2 regions of the Allobosea sp. NPDC055353 genome follow, and region 2 is predicted to be linked to the other one. Evidence: riboswitches for the same ligand, from Rfam matches in the RefSeq annotation. Region 2 holds a riboswitch; the other holds the start of a gene.
What was found. A riboswitch is a leader RNA that binds a small molecule or an ion and turns the genes downstream of it on or off. The one in region 2 is predicted to bind cobalamin.

Region 1 (7,471 bases), 180 kb from region 2:
CCCTGGTATTCGAGATAGGCCGCCTTGTTGCCGTTCGAGGCGATCAGGCTCGTGGTATCGAGCCGCTCGCGCTCATATTGCAGGCCCGTGATCAGGTTGTGGCCCTTGATGATCTCGAGATTGCCGCGCCAGTCGAGCTTGGTGCGCTCGCCGAGGCTCTGATTGGGCAGGCCAAGCAGGCCTGTCGCCGCGGAGGCCGTCCGCGTTCCCCTGTCCTGCCGCGAATAGGACACGCCGAAGGTGTTGACGAAGCGCCCGCCAAACGGGTCCCAGACCACCTCGCCGCGGGTGAAGGCCTGCGCGTAGTTCTGCAGGGAGCGATAGGGCGAGGGCGTGCTCGGGAAGCCGGTGTCGCCGGTATAGCGCAGCTGGCCGTCCTGATAGCGGCCGACCCAGTTCAGCGTCAGCGTGTCGGTGAGCGCAAAGCCGAGGCGTCCCGAATAGCTGTAATTGTCGAAGATGTTCGGATTGATCCGGCGGCCGGGCGGTACGAGGTTCGGCGGCGTCACCTCGGTTCCGTCGGCGCGGAAATGGCTGGCGTTGAAGGCATAGTTGAAGCGCGCATCGCCCCCGCTGAAGCCGAGGGACTGGTTGAAGCTGCCGTGCGAGCCGCCCTCGACGCGCGCGGTCACCTTCGGCGGCCCTTCGCCGCGCTTCGTGGTCACCGAGATGACCCCGCCCAGCGCGTTGGCACCGTAAAGGCCGCTCTGCGGGCCGCGCAGCACCTCGATGCGCTCGATATCCTCGGTCAGCATCGAGCCGAAATCGAAAGAGCGGTTCGGCGCCGAGGGGTCATTGGCCTCGATGCCGTCGATCAGCACCTTGACGTGATTGGAATTGGTGCCGCGCATGAAGACCGAGGTCAGGCCGCCCGGCCCGCCAGTCTGGACGATGTTGAGCCCGGGCACGGCGGCGAGCGCCTGCGGCAGCGTCCGGCGCTGCTGCTGTTCGATATCCCCGGCGGTGATGACGGTGACGGAGCTCGCGACCTCGCGGGCGGGCGTCGGCGTTCCCGTGGCGCTGACGACGATCTCGTCGAGCGCCACGGTGGCGGGGGCGTTCTGGGCAAAGGCCGGGGCAGTTGCACCGGCGATGGCAAGGCAGGAAGCGGACAACAGCAGGCGGCCGCATCCGGCGGCCGGGAGGAAGAATTTCACGATGGAGACCTCGGGCGTTGACGTCAGTGGCACGTCACCGCGAACGCGATCTCCCATCAGCCGTACGAAAGACGGCGAACAGTCGAATCAGCGATCGGCGCACCCCGGCCGAACGTGTCCGCGTGTGACCACGGCTGACGGCAGGTCTCCTGGCTCGCGGGTCGTTGCCTTTCGCCGCCTTCCCAGGTCCGAGGCCCCAGTGGCGTATGGCGAAAGGCTCGCCGCTTACAGTTGCGGGGGCAGCCGCGGCATGGGGTGGTTCGACACCCGCACCGCGTTCCCTTTTGATCCCGTGAGGGAACCGTCGCGCTCAGGCTTATGGGGAGATCGGGCCGGCGTCAAACGGAGGTTCCCGATCCTGCTTTCCGCCTTGGGACCTGATGCCGTTTTCCGTCACGATATGGCGCATCGGGATATCGAAGTCGTGCGGCCGGATCGTCGTCATCTCCGCCATCTCGTAGCCGACCCCGATCGCGATCGTGGATGGCGGCAGCGCCGCCAGCGTGCGGTCGAAGAAGCCGCCGCCATAGCCCAGCCGGTAGCCCTGCGCATCGAAGCCGACCAGGGGCGCGATGACGATCCGGGGGAAGACCGGCACACCTGCAGCCGGCACGGGGATGTTCCAGACGCCGCGCTCCAGCCGCTCGCCCTTGCGCCAGAGCCGGAACAGCAGGGGCTTGCCGCGCTCGACCACGACCGGCAGTGCAGCGAGGCCACCGCGCTCGCGCAGGCTTCGGAACCAGTCTCGCAGGTCCGGTTCGCCACGGAACGGCCAGTAACCGCTAACGAGGACGCCGGCGGGATCGCCGATCAGCGCGTCGAGATGACCGGCGATCCGACGCCCGAGCGCGTTTCGAGCGCGGGCCGACATCGCCAGACGGGCTGCGATCAACCGCGCCCGTTCGGAGCGCCGCCATTCGGTCAGGCTCGGTTCGGGCTGCGCCTGCCCGGCTCTGCGCGGCGGCGTCAGCCCGGAATAGGCCGGATCGATCTCGTGCAGCAGGCAAGCCGGCGAAGCATAGTCATTCAGATCATCGTCGCCCTTGCCCATCAGCTTCCGGCCTCCCTCGCCACGACGCGCCAGCCACCCCCGGCCCGAGCGAGGCTGCGCGCGAAGGTCCGGACCTTGGATCTGCGGCTCATGAGCATTCTGCGCAGGCAGGCCATGCAATCAACCGAATTCAGGGTTGATGGAATACGGCAATCTTCGATGCAGATCGCTCTGGAACGCCGAATTCGCCGGCACCTCCGGTACCCATCGGGCACGGAAATGCTCTATGCTGCCGGGATCAGAAGCAGATAGGCACCCGCTCGATGCTGGCCGAGACTTTGCCCCCCGCGAGCGTGGGCGTCACCGTCAAACTCTATGACGACCTCTCCTCGGCCATCGTCTCCGGGGAGATCGCGCCTGGCGCCAAGCTGAGCGAGCCGGCGATCGCCCGCCGTTTCGGTGTCAGCCGCGCGCCGGTGCGCGAAGCGATCCGGCGCCTGCAGGAGCGCGGGCTCGTCACCTATGTCGCCAACCAGGGCGCCCGCGTCGCCGAGCCGAGCGCGGCCGAGTTCCTCGCCCTGCTCGACGTGCGCGAGGCGACCGAGGGCATGGCCGCCCGCCTCGCGGCCGAAAGCATGAGCGAAGCCGAGATCGCCGCGCTGGACGCACTGGTCCGGGGTCATCGCGGCGAGATCGAGCGCAACCCGATGGGCGCCTATCTCCAGGACGAGCCCGAGGCGGATTTCCACCGCCGGATCGCGAAGGGCAGCGGCAACCCGATCCTCGCCGAACTGCTCTGCGAGCAGTTCTATCCGCGGCTGCGACTGTGCCGGCGCCTGCACTCCACCGTGCCGGGACGCGGTCGTGAGGCCTGGGGCGAGCATATGCGGATCACCGAGGCGATCAGCCATCGCGACGGCGAACTGGCGGAGATCCTAATGCGGCGCCATATCCGCGCCGCGCGCATGGCGCTTCAGGCCGCGCTGGCCGCGAATGTCGGTACCAAACCGGGCAAGCGCCGGACCGGAGCGAAGCGCTAACCTGCCCGGCCAGCAGAGGTCGCCGGCTCTTCTTCGGCACTGGCGCGCCGGCGCAAGCGCGCGAGCACGGGCGGCACGACCAGCACCAGCGCCGCGATCGCAAGCAGTGTCGCCGCGATCGGCGTGCCGATCAGCACGCTCCAGTCGTTCTGACTGACAGCGAGCGCACGCCGGAGCTGAATTTCCGCCTGCGGGCCGAGGATCAGCCCGATCAGGGCCGGTGCGATCGGGAAATCATGGACGCGCGCGACATAGCCGACGAGGCCGAGGCCGCACATCAACGCCAGGTCCATCCAGGAGGTCGAGAGACCCCAGACACCGACCATCGCGAAGACGACGATGCCGCCATAGATGTATTGCCGGGGGATCAGCAGCAAACGGACCCAGATGCCGACCAGCGGCAGGTTGAGGATCAGCAGGATGACGTTGCCGATATAAAGCGAGGCGATCAGGCCCCAGAGCAGATCGGGGTTGGTGGCGAACAGCAGAGGCCCGGGCTGGAGCCCGTAATTCTGGAAGGCAGCGAGCAGGACGGCGGCCGTCGCGGTCGAGGGCAGGCCGAGCGTCAGGAGCGGCACGAGGATGCCGGCCGCCGCCGCGTTGTTGGCGGCTTCGGGGCCGGCGACGCCTTCGATCGCTCCCTGTCCGAACTCCTCCGGATGCTTGGTCAGGCGGCGCTCCAGCGCATAGGACAGGAAGGTCGGGATTTCCGTGCCGCCAGCCGGCAGCGCGCCGATCGGAAAGCCGATGACGCTGCCGCGCAGCCAGGGCTTCCAGGAGCGCTTCCAGTCCTGCTTCGTCATCCAGCTTCCGCCGGAGAGCGGATTGATCGCGGCCGGCGCAGCCCCGCTGCGGCTCGCGACATAAAGCGTCTCGCCGATCGCGAAGAGAGAGACCAGCACGACGGTGAAGGGGATGCCGTCGAGCAGTTCGAGCGTGCCGAAGACCATGCGGGTCTGGCCGGTCTGGGTGTCGATGCCGATCGTCCCGAGCGCGAGCCCGAAGAACAACGCGGCGAAACCCCGCACCATCGAACGCCCCATCACCACGGCGACCGAGGTGAAGGACAGTATCATCAGGGCGAAGTAATCCTCGGGGCCGAAGACGAAGGCGAGCTCGGCGATGGCCGGCGCGAGGAAGGTCAGTGCCAGCGTGCCGATCGTACCCGCGACGAAGGAGCCGATCGCCGCCGTCGCCAGTGCCGCCGCGCCACGGCCGCGCCTTGCCATGCGGTTGCCTTCGAGCGCCGTCATCACCGAGCCGCTCTCGCCCGGCGTGTTCAGCAGGATCGAGGTGGTCGAGCCGCCATAGAGCGCGCCGTAGAGGATGCCGGCGAACATGATGAAGGCGGAGGCCGGGTTGACCTGCGCGGTGACCGGCAGGAGCAGCGCGATGGTCAGCGCCGGCCCGATGCCGGGCAGGACGCCGACCGCCGTGCCGAGCCCGCAGCCGACGAAGGCCCAGAACAGGTTCATCGGCTGCAAGGCAACCGCGAACCCGCCGAGCAACTGGTTCAGGATGTCCATGCTTTAGCCCAGCAGCGGAAAGAAGGGGCCAAGGCTGATGCCGAGGCGGGAGAAGCCGAGCCAGGCGAGACTGGCGATCGTTGCGCCGATCGCAAGATCGAGCAGGGTGCGGCGCGAGCCGAAAGCGTGGGTCACCAGCGTGAAGGCCAGCATCGCGCTGAACGGAAACCCGAGCCAGCGGATCGTCAACAGCGGCACGCCGACGCCGGCCAACGCCATCAGGAAGGCGGGACGGGAAAACGGCGCCTCCTCCTCGTCCTCACTGGGCGGCGCCAACTGCCCCTTCAGCGCCTGCATGATCAGCAGGAAGCCGAGCAGGACAAGGACGAGTCCGACGGCGAGCACGATCGCAGCCGGCCCAAGGCCGACATAATTGGTGGTCGAGGCAATGCCGCGCGCGCCATTGAGCCAAAGCGCGCCCATGACCACAATGGCGAGCCCGAGCCACCAGGGCCGCCCGCCGCCGGCCGCAGCCGAATCGTTCTTCATCGACGACATCTGCCTTGCCCTGCCCTTTCGCGATGGACCGCGGGCGGCGCGCTTACGCACGCCGCCTGGCTTCGTCGAAGGCTATTTCAGGATGCCGACTTCCTTGAGCGCGCTCGTCCAGTTGGCGTCCTCGCTCTTGAGGAAGGCGTCGAAGGCATCGCCCGGCAGATAGGCGTCCTCCCAGCCTTGCGTCTTCAGCGTCTCCTTCCACTCCTTGGTGGCATGGAGCTTGGCGAAGCGGTCGAGCCAGGTCTTCTTGGCGGCGTCGCTCATGCCGGGCGCACCGACGAAACCGCGCCAGTTGCCGACCTCGACCGGGATGCCGGCTTCCTTCAGCGTCGGGGCGTTGAGGCCCTCGACCCGCGTCGGGCCGGAGGTCGCAATGATGCGGATGCGGCCGGATTCGGCGAAGGCGCGGAATTCCGAAGCGCCGGAGATCGCCGCCTTGATCTTGCCGCCGCCGAGCGCAGCCAGGATCTCGCCGCCGGAGAAGGCGACGAAGTTGATCTTCGAGACCGGCGCACCGGCATGTTTGGCGAGCAGCGCCAGCATGACATGGTCGGCGCCGCCGGCCGAGCCGCCGCCGACGGAGAGCGCGCCGGGATCGGCCTTGAGCGCGGCAATGAAGTCCGCCGGCGTCTTGATCGGCGAGTTCGCGGGCACGGCGATGGCGTTGTACTCGTTGGTCAGGCGCAAGAGCGGCGTCGTGTCCTTGAGCGAGACCGGCGTCTGGTTGGTGATGACGCCGCCGACCATGATGACGCCTGTGACCAGCAGGGCGTTGTCATCGCCCTTCGCGGTGCGGACGAATTCGGCGAGGCCGATCGTGCCGGCAGCACCGCCCTTGTTGGTGAAGGACGCGCCGTCCGTGAAGACCTTGGACTGGGCGAAGGCCGCCATGGTGTGGCGCCCGGCTCCGTCCCAGCCACCGCCGGGATTGGCGGGAATCATCACCTTCGCCGGTTCAGCCAGGGCCGTGCCGGCGCCGAGCCCCAAAGCCAGAACGCCGGCCATCGTCAAACGCTTCAGCATTTCCATTTCCTCCCGTTGTCGTTACGCCGCCTGTTTCGGCTGGTCGTTCTCTTGCCGCGTCATCCGCGGTTCGGATGCCGGATCATTCCGGCACCTGGTGTCCTCATGCGCTGCGCTCGCGCTGCGGCATGCCTTCCGGCGCGATGGTCGCGACGATCGAGGCGTCCAAAGCTTCGTAATCGGCGAGGCCGATCGTCTTGTAGAGCTCGACCCGCGTCTGCATCTGCTCGACCATGGCATGGGTGCTGCCGTCGCGGGCAAGTGCGGCGTAGAGCTTTTCCTGCGCCTTGTTGGCGACACGCAGCGAGGAAACCGGCCAGATCACCATGCGATAGCCCATCGCCTCGAATTCGGAGGCGGTGAAGAACGGCGTGCGGCCGAACTCGGTCATGTTGGCGAGCAACGGCACACCGGGCACACGGCGCGCGAATTCGCGGAACATCTCGGCCGTGGTCAGGGCCTCCGGGAAGATCGCGTCCGCACCGGCCTCAAGATAGAGCTTCGCACGGGCGACCGCGCCGTCGATGCCCTCGCTCGCGGCGGCATCGGTGCGGGCGATCACGTAGAGATGGCGGCGCGCCTTCACGGCGGCAGCGACCTTTGCCGCCATATCATGGGCGTCGGCGAGCTTCTTGTCGTTGAGATGGCCGCATTTCTTGGGCAGGAGCTGATCCTCGATATGGACCGCGCCGGCGCCCGCATCCTCGAAGACACGCACCATGTGCATCACGTTGAGCGCCTCGCCATAGCCGGTATCGCCATCGACCAGCAGCGGCAGGCCGGAGGCCCGCGCGATCTGGCGGATGAAGAAGGCGACCTCGTCGACGGTGATCATGCCAAGATCGGGGATGCCCATCGAGGCGGTCATCGCCGCGCCCGACAGATACAAGCCCTCGAAGCCGGCCATCCTGGCCTGAATCGCGGCCATGCCGTTATGGGCGCCGGGCAGGCGGGCGATGCCGCCGCGCTCGACCAGCGCCCGGAAGCGCTGGCCGGCCGGCTCGGAGGGAAGATCGGAGGCGACGAGATAGGGCATGGGCACTCAGCTGCAGTAGAGATCGACGTAATCGTTGACCGAGATCGCCTCGAGCTTCGCCTGATCCAGGGAGACGTCGAGGATCTGGCGCTGACGCTTCTCGACGAAACGACGGGCGAGATTGGTGCGGAACTTGGCTTCGAGCAGCGGGATGCCGTCAGCGCGGCGGCGCTTGTGGCCGATCGGGTATTCGACCACGA
Region 2 (7,471 bases):
TCCCTTCCGGCCCGCCATAGGCATGATCGGAAGCGGCGAGATAGGCCGCGCCCAGCTCGTCGCGCTGCGTCCAGTCGCCGTCGAGTGCGCGGTCGGCCATCGCCGCACCATAGCGGCCGGGCGCAGCGCCGAAGATGCGGGCGCCATGCGCGCCGCGGAGGCGGGCCGCAGCGGGTTCGTTCCAGTCGGCAGGCTCGTCCAGCGCGGCCACGGCCCGCGTCGCCTGGTCGAGCAGGGCGATCTGGCCCGGAAACGTGTCGCGGAAGGTGCCGGAGATGCGCACGGTGACGTCGAGGCGCGGATAGGCGAGCTTCGGCTGCGGGATGATGCTGAAGCCGGTGACGCGGGTCGAGGCATTGTCCCAGATGGGCTCGACGCCCATCAGGGCGAGCGCATGGGCGATATCCTCGCCGCCCGAGCGCAGCGTCGGCGAGGCCCAGAGGTCCATGACGATCCGGCGGGGATAGTCGCCGTGATCCTGCAGATGGCGCGAGACGACCGCCTGTGCTGCCAGTTGGCCCAGCCGCGCGGCGGCGCGCGTCGGGATCGCGCGCGGATCGAGCGTCGAGAGATTGCGCCCGGTCGGCAGCACGTCGGGCCGGCCGCGATGCGGCGAGCCGGCCGGGCCGGGTGCGACGAAGCGGCCGTCGAGGGCGGTGAGAAGATTCTCGCGCTCGTTGCGGGCTGAAGCCGGATCGATCTCCGAGCGCCCGAAGATGTGCAGGCCGTCGCGGAAGGGCAGTTCGGTGATGTCGCAGAGATGGGCATCGAGACGCGTCAGCGCCTCGTTCATCTCGGTGTCGGCCGTCACGCCACAGGAGGCAGAGAGCCCGCTCGACTCAGCCCGAGCCCGGATTTCGGTAGCGACGATGTCGGCGCGGCGCGGGTCGAGCACCTGCGCCTGCGAGAATTCCTCGACGAGATCGCGCAGCAATGCGGTTTCGCCGGCCGCTTCCGTCTCGGCGAGCGGCGGTGGCAGATGGCCGAGCGTGATGGCGGAGAGCCGCCGCTTCGCGGGGGCTGCTTCGCCGGGATCGTCGACGACATAGGGGTAGATCACCGGCAGCCCGCCGACGGCGAGGCGCGGCCAGCAGCCGGCCGAGAGCGCCACGGCCTTGCCCGGCAGCCATTCCATCGTGCCATGCGTGCCGAGATGGATCAGCGCGTCGATGGCCTCCGTCTGGCGCAGCGCGAGATAGAAGGCGAGGTAGCCGTGGCCGGGAGGCGCGTCGGGATCGTGATAGCGCGCCTTGCGGTCGGGTGTCGCGTCGCGCGGCGGCTGCAGCGCGACGGTGAGGTGGCCATAGCGCACGGCGCGGAAATGGAAGGCGTCGTCGCGGCAAGCGGGATCGGAGGCGGGCTCGCCATGGCTGGCAAGGAGGGTTTCGCGAGCGGCGGCGGGGATTGTGGCGAGCCAGTCGCGATACGTTGCAAGCGGGATGCTTAGTTCGGTCGGTCCGGCGGTGAGCGAGGCCATCAGCAAGCCCCCCTCTGTCATTTCCTCACCGTTATCCCGGGTCAAGCCCGGGATAACGGCGGAGGTTGCGGAGCCAACCTCGTATCCCGCGCTCGTCAGCAGGTCCCGGATCGCCGCTACGCTCGCCGGCGTATCAAGTCCGACGGCGAAACCGGCCCGTCCGCCGCGTGCGGGATAATCCGACATCACCAGCGCCAGTCTGCGCTCGGCCGCAGGCTTCCGCGCCAGCGACGTCCAGCCTTGCGCCAGACCCGCGAGTGCAGCGATCCCCGCCGGATCGGGCACGAGCCGGCGAATGGACAGGCCGGTCGCCGGATCGGTCTCTTCCGCCTTGAAAGCCACCGGGACGGCGCCGATGCGCCCGTCGAATTCCGGCAGTGCAACCTGCATGGCGAGATCGGCTGCGGAAAGCCCGCGCGGCGATGCCTCCCAGGCCTCGCGGGGGCTGCCGACCGGCACGGCTTGCAGGATCGGGCAATCGGCGCCGTCGAGGACGAAATCCGCACCTTCGCGGGCGGAGAAGGCGGTGGTGGTGATCACCAGCGCCGGTTTGCGCGTCGCGATGAGGGCCGCGAGTTCGGCCGTGACGGCGGGGTCCTTCAGGCTGGTCAGCGCGAGTGGCAGGGGCGCGAGGCCGCGCGCGGTCAGAGCGGTGCCAATGGCTTCGCCCATGGCCGTGTCGCCAGCCGCGACGCCGGAGCGGTAAAGCAGGATCGGGACGAGTGGTCGGTTTGCGGGCTGGGCGGCGAGCGCTTCGCGCCAGGATAGGGGCGCGCCGTTGCGGCCAAGCGCGAAGAATGATGGCAGCGGGACGGGGACGAGGTCAGCAGCGTCGTGCCGGCCCTCATCCGCCTGCCGGCACCTTCTCCCCCGAGGGGAGAAGGGCGAGGCGGGTCGCTTTGCTCCCTTCTCCCCTCGGGGGGGAAGGTGGCCCGGCGAAGCCGGGTCGGATGAGGGCAGAACCTCCGTCAGATAGTCGGAAATCCGCTTCAGCATCCGCCGCATGTTCTCGGCGCCGCCGCCAGCCTGGAAATAGGCCAGCAGCTCCGCCGTGAATTCCGCCGGCACCGTCGCATGCTCGCACAGCCGCGGATCATCCCGTTCGTCGCCGGGCAGGATCGCGAGCGGGATGCCGCGCTCACGGCAGACCGCGCCGAGCTGCTCGATGCCGTAGCGCCAGTAGTCGAGCCCGCCGAGGCAGCGCACCAGCACGAAGCGGCACTGCGCCACCGTCTTCTCGATCAGGAAATCGACCGAGAGCGGGTGTTTCAGTCGTCGGAGCGGCGCGAGCCGCACCGACAGCTTGCTGTCACCTGCTGCCACTGCCAGCGCCGAGAGGTCGCTGTCGGTGAAGGACAGGACAAGCACATCTCCCGGCGGCAGGGCGAGATCGACGGCGTCCTCGCCGTCGTCGAGCCTGATCTCGCTGGTCGGGAGAAGATGCATCGCGCCAGTTTACGCCCCCGCGAGAGCCGCTTCCACGGCCTTGAGATCGAAGCCCTTGAGACCGATCACGGTCAAGCGCCCGTCGCGCGGCTCGCTCGCGCCGAAAGGCCGGTCGAAATGATGCCCGACGCGGCGGCCGACGCCCTGCACGACGAGGCGCATTGGCTTGCCCGGCACGGCGGTGAAGCCCTTCAGCCGCAGCACGCCCTCGGCTTCGGCCGCCTTGGCAACGCGCGCCGTCAGCTCTTCCGGCGTGAGGCCGGCCGGCAACGGCAGGGCGACCGAGTCGAAATCGTCATGGTCGTGATCGTGCTCGCCCTCGCCATGATGCGAGGGGCGGGCGGCGAGGTCGCTTTCGGCGGCAGCGCCGAGGCCGACGATCAGCGCCGGCTCGACCTTGCCATGGGCCGTCTCGACGATCTTGATCGCCTTCGGCAGATGCTCGGCGATCTCGGCCTTGACCCGTGCGCGGCCGGCCTCGTCGACGAGGTCGCTCTTGTTGAGCAGGATCAGGTCGGCGCAGAGGATCTGGTCCTCGAACACCTCTTCCAGCGGATTGTCGTGATCGACCGACGCATCGGCCGCCTTCTGCGCGGCGAGCGCTTCCGGATCATCGGCAAACTGGCCCTCGGCCACAGCCGGGCCGTCGACCACGGCGATGACGCCGTCGACGGTGACGCGCGAGCGGATCACCGGCCAGTTGAAGGCGGTGACGAGCGGCTTCGGCAGGGCGAGCCCGGAGGTCTCGATCAGGATGTGCTCGGGCGGGTTGGGCCGGTTCAGCAGCTTCTCCAGCGCCGGCACGAAATCATCGGCGACGGTGCAGCAGATGCAGCCATTCGGCAGTTCGACCACGTCCTCGTCGCTGCAGCCGGCGATGCCGCAGCCCTTCAGGAATTCGCCATCGAAGCCGAGATCGCCGAATTCGTTGACGAGCACGGCGAGCTTCTTGCCCTGCGCATTCTCGAGGAGATGGCGCACGAGGGTCGTCTTACCGGCGCCGAGGAAGCCGGTGATGATGGTGCAGGGCGTCTTGCCCAGATTGGTAGTCTGCGGAGCGTTCATGATGTCATCCTTGCTGGCGCGCCGGCAAAGGCGGCACGCGTGCGACCACGCCCTTGCGGAAGGACTGCGGCCGCTCTTTCCAGGGAACGATGCCGTTGGCGCTGGCGGCATAGGCCTCCGCGGCGCCGACGATCTCGTCGAGATGGGTGTCGGTGTCGAGATCGCCGATCAGATAGGTCCATTTGCCATCGGCGCTGAGCGCGATGGTGCAGGGCCGCTTGCAGACGCAGAGGCACTCGACGGGCAGCACGGGGATCGTGCTGCCCTTGGCTTTAAGCTGTTCGGCGAGGCGCTCGGCCAGCGCCAGTCCCGGCTGGTCATAGCCTTCCGGGAGATCGGCGCGGGCACGGCGGCAGGCCGTGCAGACATGGATGGTGAGGTCGCCCTCGGACATTGGCTTGCTTTCAGGCTTCGACGGCCCGGCGGCTCGCCCGGGGCCAAAGCACGCCGACCATGAAGGCGGTGACGAGCCAGAGCGCGGCCTGGATGCCGAGCGAGAGCGACGCGAAATGCGCGGCGACCTCGGCCGGCACCTTGCTCTCCGGCGCGGCCGGATGCGGGGCGCCGACAACATGCGGCAGCAGGATCAGGACGATCGCCACAAGCTTGAGCCAGGGCTGTTCGAAGCGCAGGAACAGGAACAGCCCGATGGCGGTTGCAACGGCGGTCCAGAGCCACCAGAGCTGGCGCTGCTCCAGCGCGGCCGAGGCTGCCCCAGGCAGTTCCGGCGCGAGCCCCATCGCAGGCGCAAGCCCGAGCGCGAGGAAACCGCAGGCACCCCAGACGAGCGCGCTGCGCTGGTCGATCCTGTCGCCGGCCGCGATCATGCCGGCGAGCAGCAATCCCGCGAAGCCGATCGCGGTCGCGATCGTCACCGCGCTGGTGAAGAGTGTGCGCTGGAGGCCATCCTGCGGCTTCCATTCGGCATGGTCGTGGCCGGGCGCGTCGCCGGCCGGTCCATGCGCGAGGATGATCTTCGCCTCGCCGTCGAAAGCGGCCAGCGCCGGCGCCTTCAGCGCGAGTGCCGCCTCATAGGTCTCGGCCTTGAGGATGAGCGGGGTGGTGGTGACATGCTGCAGGGCGGCGACGATCAAGCCAGCCAGAAGCCCGGCCAGGATGCTGACCGTGAGAACACGCGTGACCATGATGACTTTCCCTCAGTGGCAGGGAAAGGCGAGGCCGTGGCGGGTGTCGTGCGCGGCGTTGTGCACGTTGGACGAGGCCGCGAAGCCGGTCGTGTAGATCAGCGCGACGCCGATCACGAGCGCGGCGGCGACCGCCTTGACGCGTTCCGAAACGCTGAGTGTGGGGGTGGAAACCGAAGCGGTGTTCATAAGCGTTCTCCGTGGCCGCCCCGCCGGCAGCCGGTTGGATCTCTGCGGGTCGACGGCAGGTCTCCTGGCTCGCGGACTTCGCGCCCCTTGCCGCCTTCCCGGAGCTTGCGCTCCAGTGGCCGATGGCGAAGGACATCCGCTTACAGTTGCGGGGGCAGCCGCGGTCTCGCACCGCGTTCCCTTTTCACCTCCTCGCGGAGGCACCGTCGGCGACGATCATTAGCCTTCGGCGTGTTGCTGTGCAATGCAGTGCGCGTCGCAAGGGCGTCATTCTCGGGCTTGACCCGAGAATCTCTTGCAGGGAGAGGCTCCGGGGCCTCCTTCGGATGGAGATGCTCGGGTCAAGCCCGAGCATGACGGCAGAGGATTTTTTGAATGGAGTTGCCCCAGCTCACCCTCGTCCTCGGCGGCGCCCGCTCCGGCAAGAGCCGCCATGCCGAAGCGCTGATCGAGGCCCTGCCGGCGCCCTGGACCTATATCGCAACCGCGCAGGCCTATGACGACGAGATGCGTGCGCGCATCGCCGAGCATCGCGCCCGCCGGCTGGCCGGCTGGCAGACGGTCGATGCCCCGCTCGAACTGGCGGAGGCGATTGCCGCGCAGCCCGCAGGCCGTCCGGTCCTGGTCGATTGCCTGACGCTCTGGCTGACCAATCTCATCCTTGCGGAGCGCGACACTGTCGCCGCCCGCGAGGCCCTGATCGCCGCTTGCAAGCGCGTATCCGCCCCGCTCGTGCTGGTCGGCAACGAAGTCGGGCTCGGCATCGTGCCGGAGAATGCGCTGGCTCGCCGTTTCCGCGACGAGGCCGGGCGGCTGCATCAGGCGCTTGCGGCGCGGGCGGCGAGCGTGGTCTTCATGGTCGCCGGATTGCCGATGCGAGTGAAATGATGACGACGGATCAGGAAGACGCCGCCCGCCACAAGGCGAAGATGGAGAAGCGCAAGGCGGTTCAGGACGCCGAAGTCGCCTCCAAGACGGTCGAAAAAGGCCTACTCATCGTCAATACTGGCCCCGGCAAGGGCAAGTCGACGGCGGCTTTCGGGCTGATCCTGCGGGCGCTCGGCCATGGCTGGCGCATCGGCGTGGTGCAGTTCATCAAGGGCGCCTGGTCGACCGGCGAGCGCAAGGCGCTCGAAGCCTTCGGCGATCAGGTGAGCTGGCACAGCATGGGCGAGGGCTTCACCTGGGAGACGCAGGACAAGGTGCGAGACATCGCCGCCGCCGAGCGCGCCTTCGCCAAGGCGCGGGAGCTGATGGACGATCCGGACATTCGTCTGCTGGTGCTGGACGAGCTCAACATCGCCTTGCGCTACGACTATCTGCCGCTCGCCGAGGTCGTGGCGACGCTGGCCGCGCGCCGGCCGGACCTTCACATCGTCGTCACCGGCCGCAACGCCAAGCCGGAGCTGATCGAGGCGGCCGACCTCGTCACCGAGATGACGCTGGTGAAGCACCATTTCGCTGCCGGCGTGAAGGCACAGCAGGGGATCGAGTTCTAACAGGCCCCTTGCCGGGTTCCGTTCGTTTGCCGCAGAACGAACGCGAGCGGCCCTCGCGCGTTCATGCCCTCGATCGTCATTTTCGGGGGGTGAGTAATGGCAACTTTTCTGTGGGGAGAGCTGGACCTGCTGCTCAGGCTGCTGGCCGGGATGGCCGCCGGCATCGTCGTCGGCTGGGAGCGGACCAACAAGCAGCGCGCGGCCGGGATTCGTACCTTCGGGCTGGTCGGGCTGGGTACAGCCGCCGCTGCCACGATCTTCAGCGAGCCACATGAGGCCGACGCCGCCAGCCGCGTCGTCCAAGGGCTGCTTACCGGAATCGGTTTCCTCGGCGCCGGCGTCATCGTACTGCGCCGGGGCCATTCGACGCCGACGGGCCTGACAACGGCCGCAGCGATATGGGTTACCGCTGCGCTCGGTTGCGCCGCCGGGCTCGGCGATCATGCCATCGTGGCGTCGGCCACGCTGCTCGCGCTCGTCCTGCTCGCCATCGATCATTCCGTCGAACGCTGGGCCGGTCGCGGTCGGGCGGCGGATTCTGGCAACGCGCCACCTTCCTGAGTGGTCGAGGGGCCGCGGGGCGAGGGGTGCAGGGGGGGCGCCTGAGCGGTCCGTAGGCGATCTCGCCCCCGGCCTGCCGTGTTCCAACC

Region 1: linked by a shared signal. The riboswitch ahead of ACWIEX_RS00660 (TonB-dependent receptor plug domain-containing protein) and the one ahead of ACWIEX_RS01485 (CbtB domain-containing protein) in region 2 are both predicted to bind cobalamin.

Annotation. Positions count from the first base shown of each region.
Region 1 is NZ_JBSHMC010000001.1:144,601-152,071, reverse strand. It holds gene ACWIEX_RS00660 (TonB-dependent receptor plug domain-containing protein) at 1-1,157, opposite strand, end outside; cobalamin riboswitch at 1,280-1,478, opposite strand; gene ACWIEX_RS00655 (5-formyltetrahydrofolate cyclo-ligase) at 1,474-2,208, opposite strand; gene ACWIEX_RS00650 (GntR family transcriptional regulator) at 2,472-3,188, shown strand; gene ACWIEX_RS00645 (tripartite tricarboxylate transporter permease) at 3,185-4,714, opposite strand; gene ACWIEX_RS00640 (tripartite tricarboxylate transporter TctB family protein) at 4,718-5,203, opposite strand; gene ACWIEX_RS00635 (Bug family tripartite tricarboxylate transporter substrate binding protein) at 5,285-6,235, opposite strand; gene prpB (methylisocitrate lyase) at 6,339-7,271, opposite strand; gene ACWIEX_RS00625 (bifunctional 2-methylcitrate dehydratase/aconitate hydratase) at 7,278-7,471, opposite strand, start outside.
Region 2 is NZ_JBSHMC010000001.1:323,199-330,669, forward strand. It holds gene cobN (cobaltochelatase subunit CobN) at 1-2,923, opposite strand, end outside; gene cobW (cobalamin biosynthesis protein CobW) at 2,933-3,988, opposite strand; gene ACWIEX_RS01475 (DUF1636 family protein) at 3,993-4,382, opposite strand; gene ACWIEX_RS01480 (CbtA family protein) at 4,393-5,133, opposite strand; gene ACWIEX_RS01485 (CbtB domain-containing protein) at 5,146-5,322, opposite strand; cobalamin riboswitch at 5,360-5,544, opposite strand; gene cobU (bifunctional adenosylcobinamide kinase/adenosylcobinamide-phosphate guanylyltransferase) at 5,698-6,210, shown strand; gene cobO (cob(I)yrinic acid a,c-diamide adenosyltransferase) at 6,210-6,821, shown strand; gene ACWIEX_RS01500 (MgtC/SapB family protein) at 6,918-7,382, shown strand.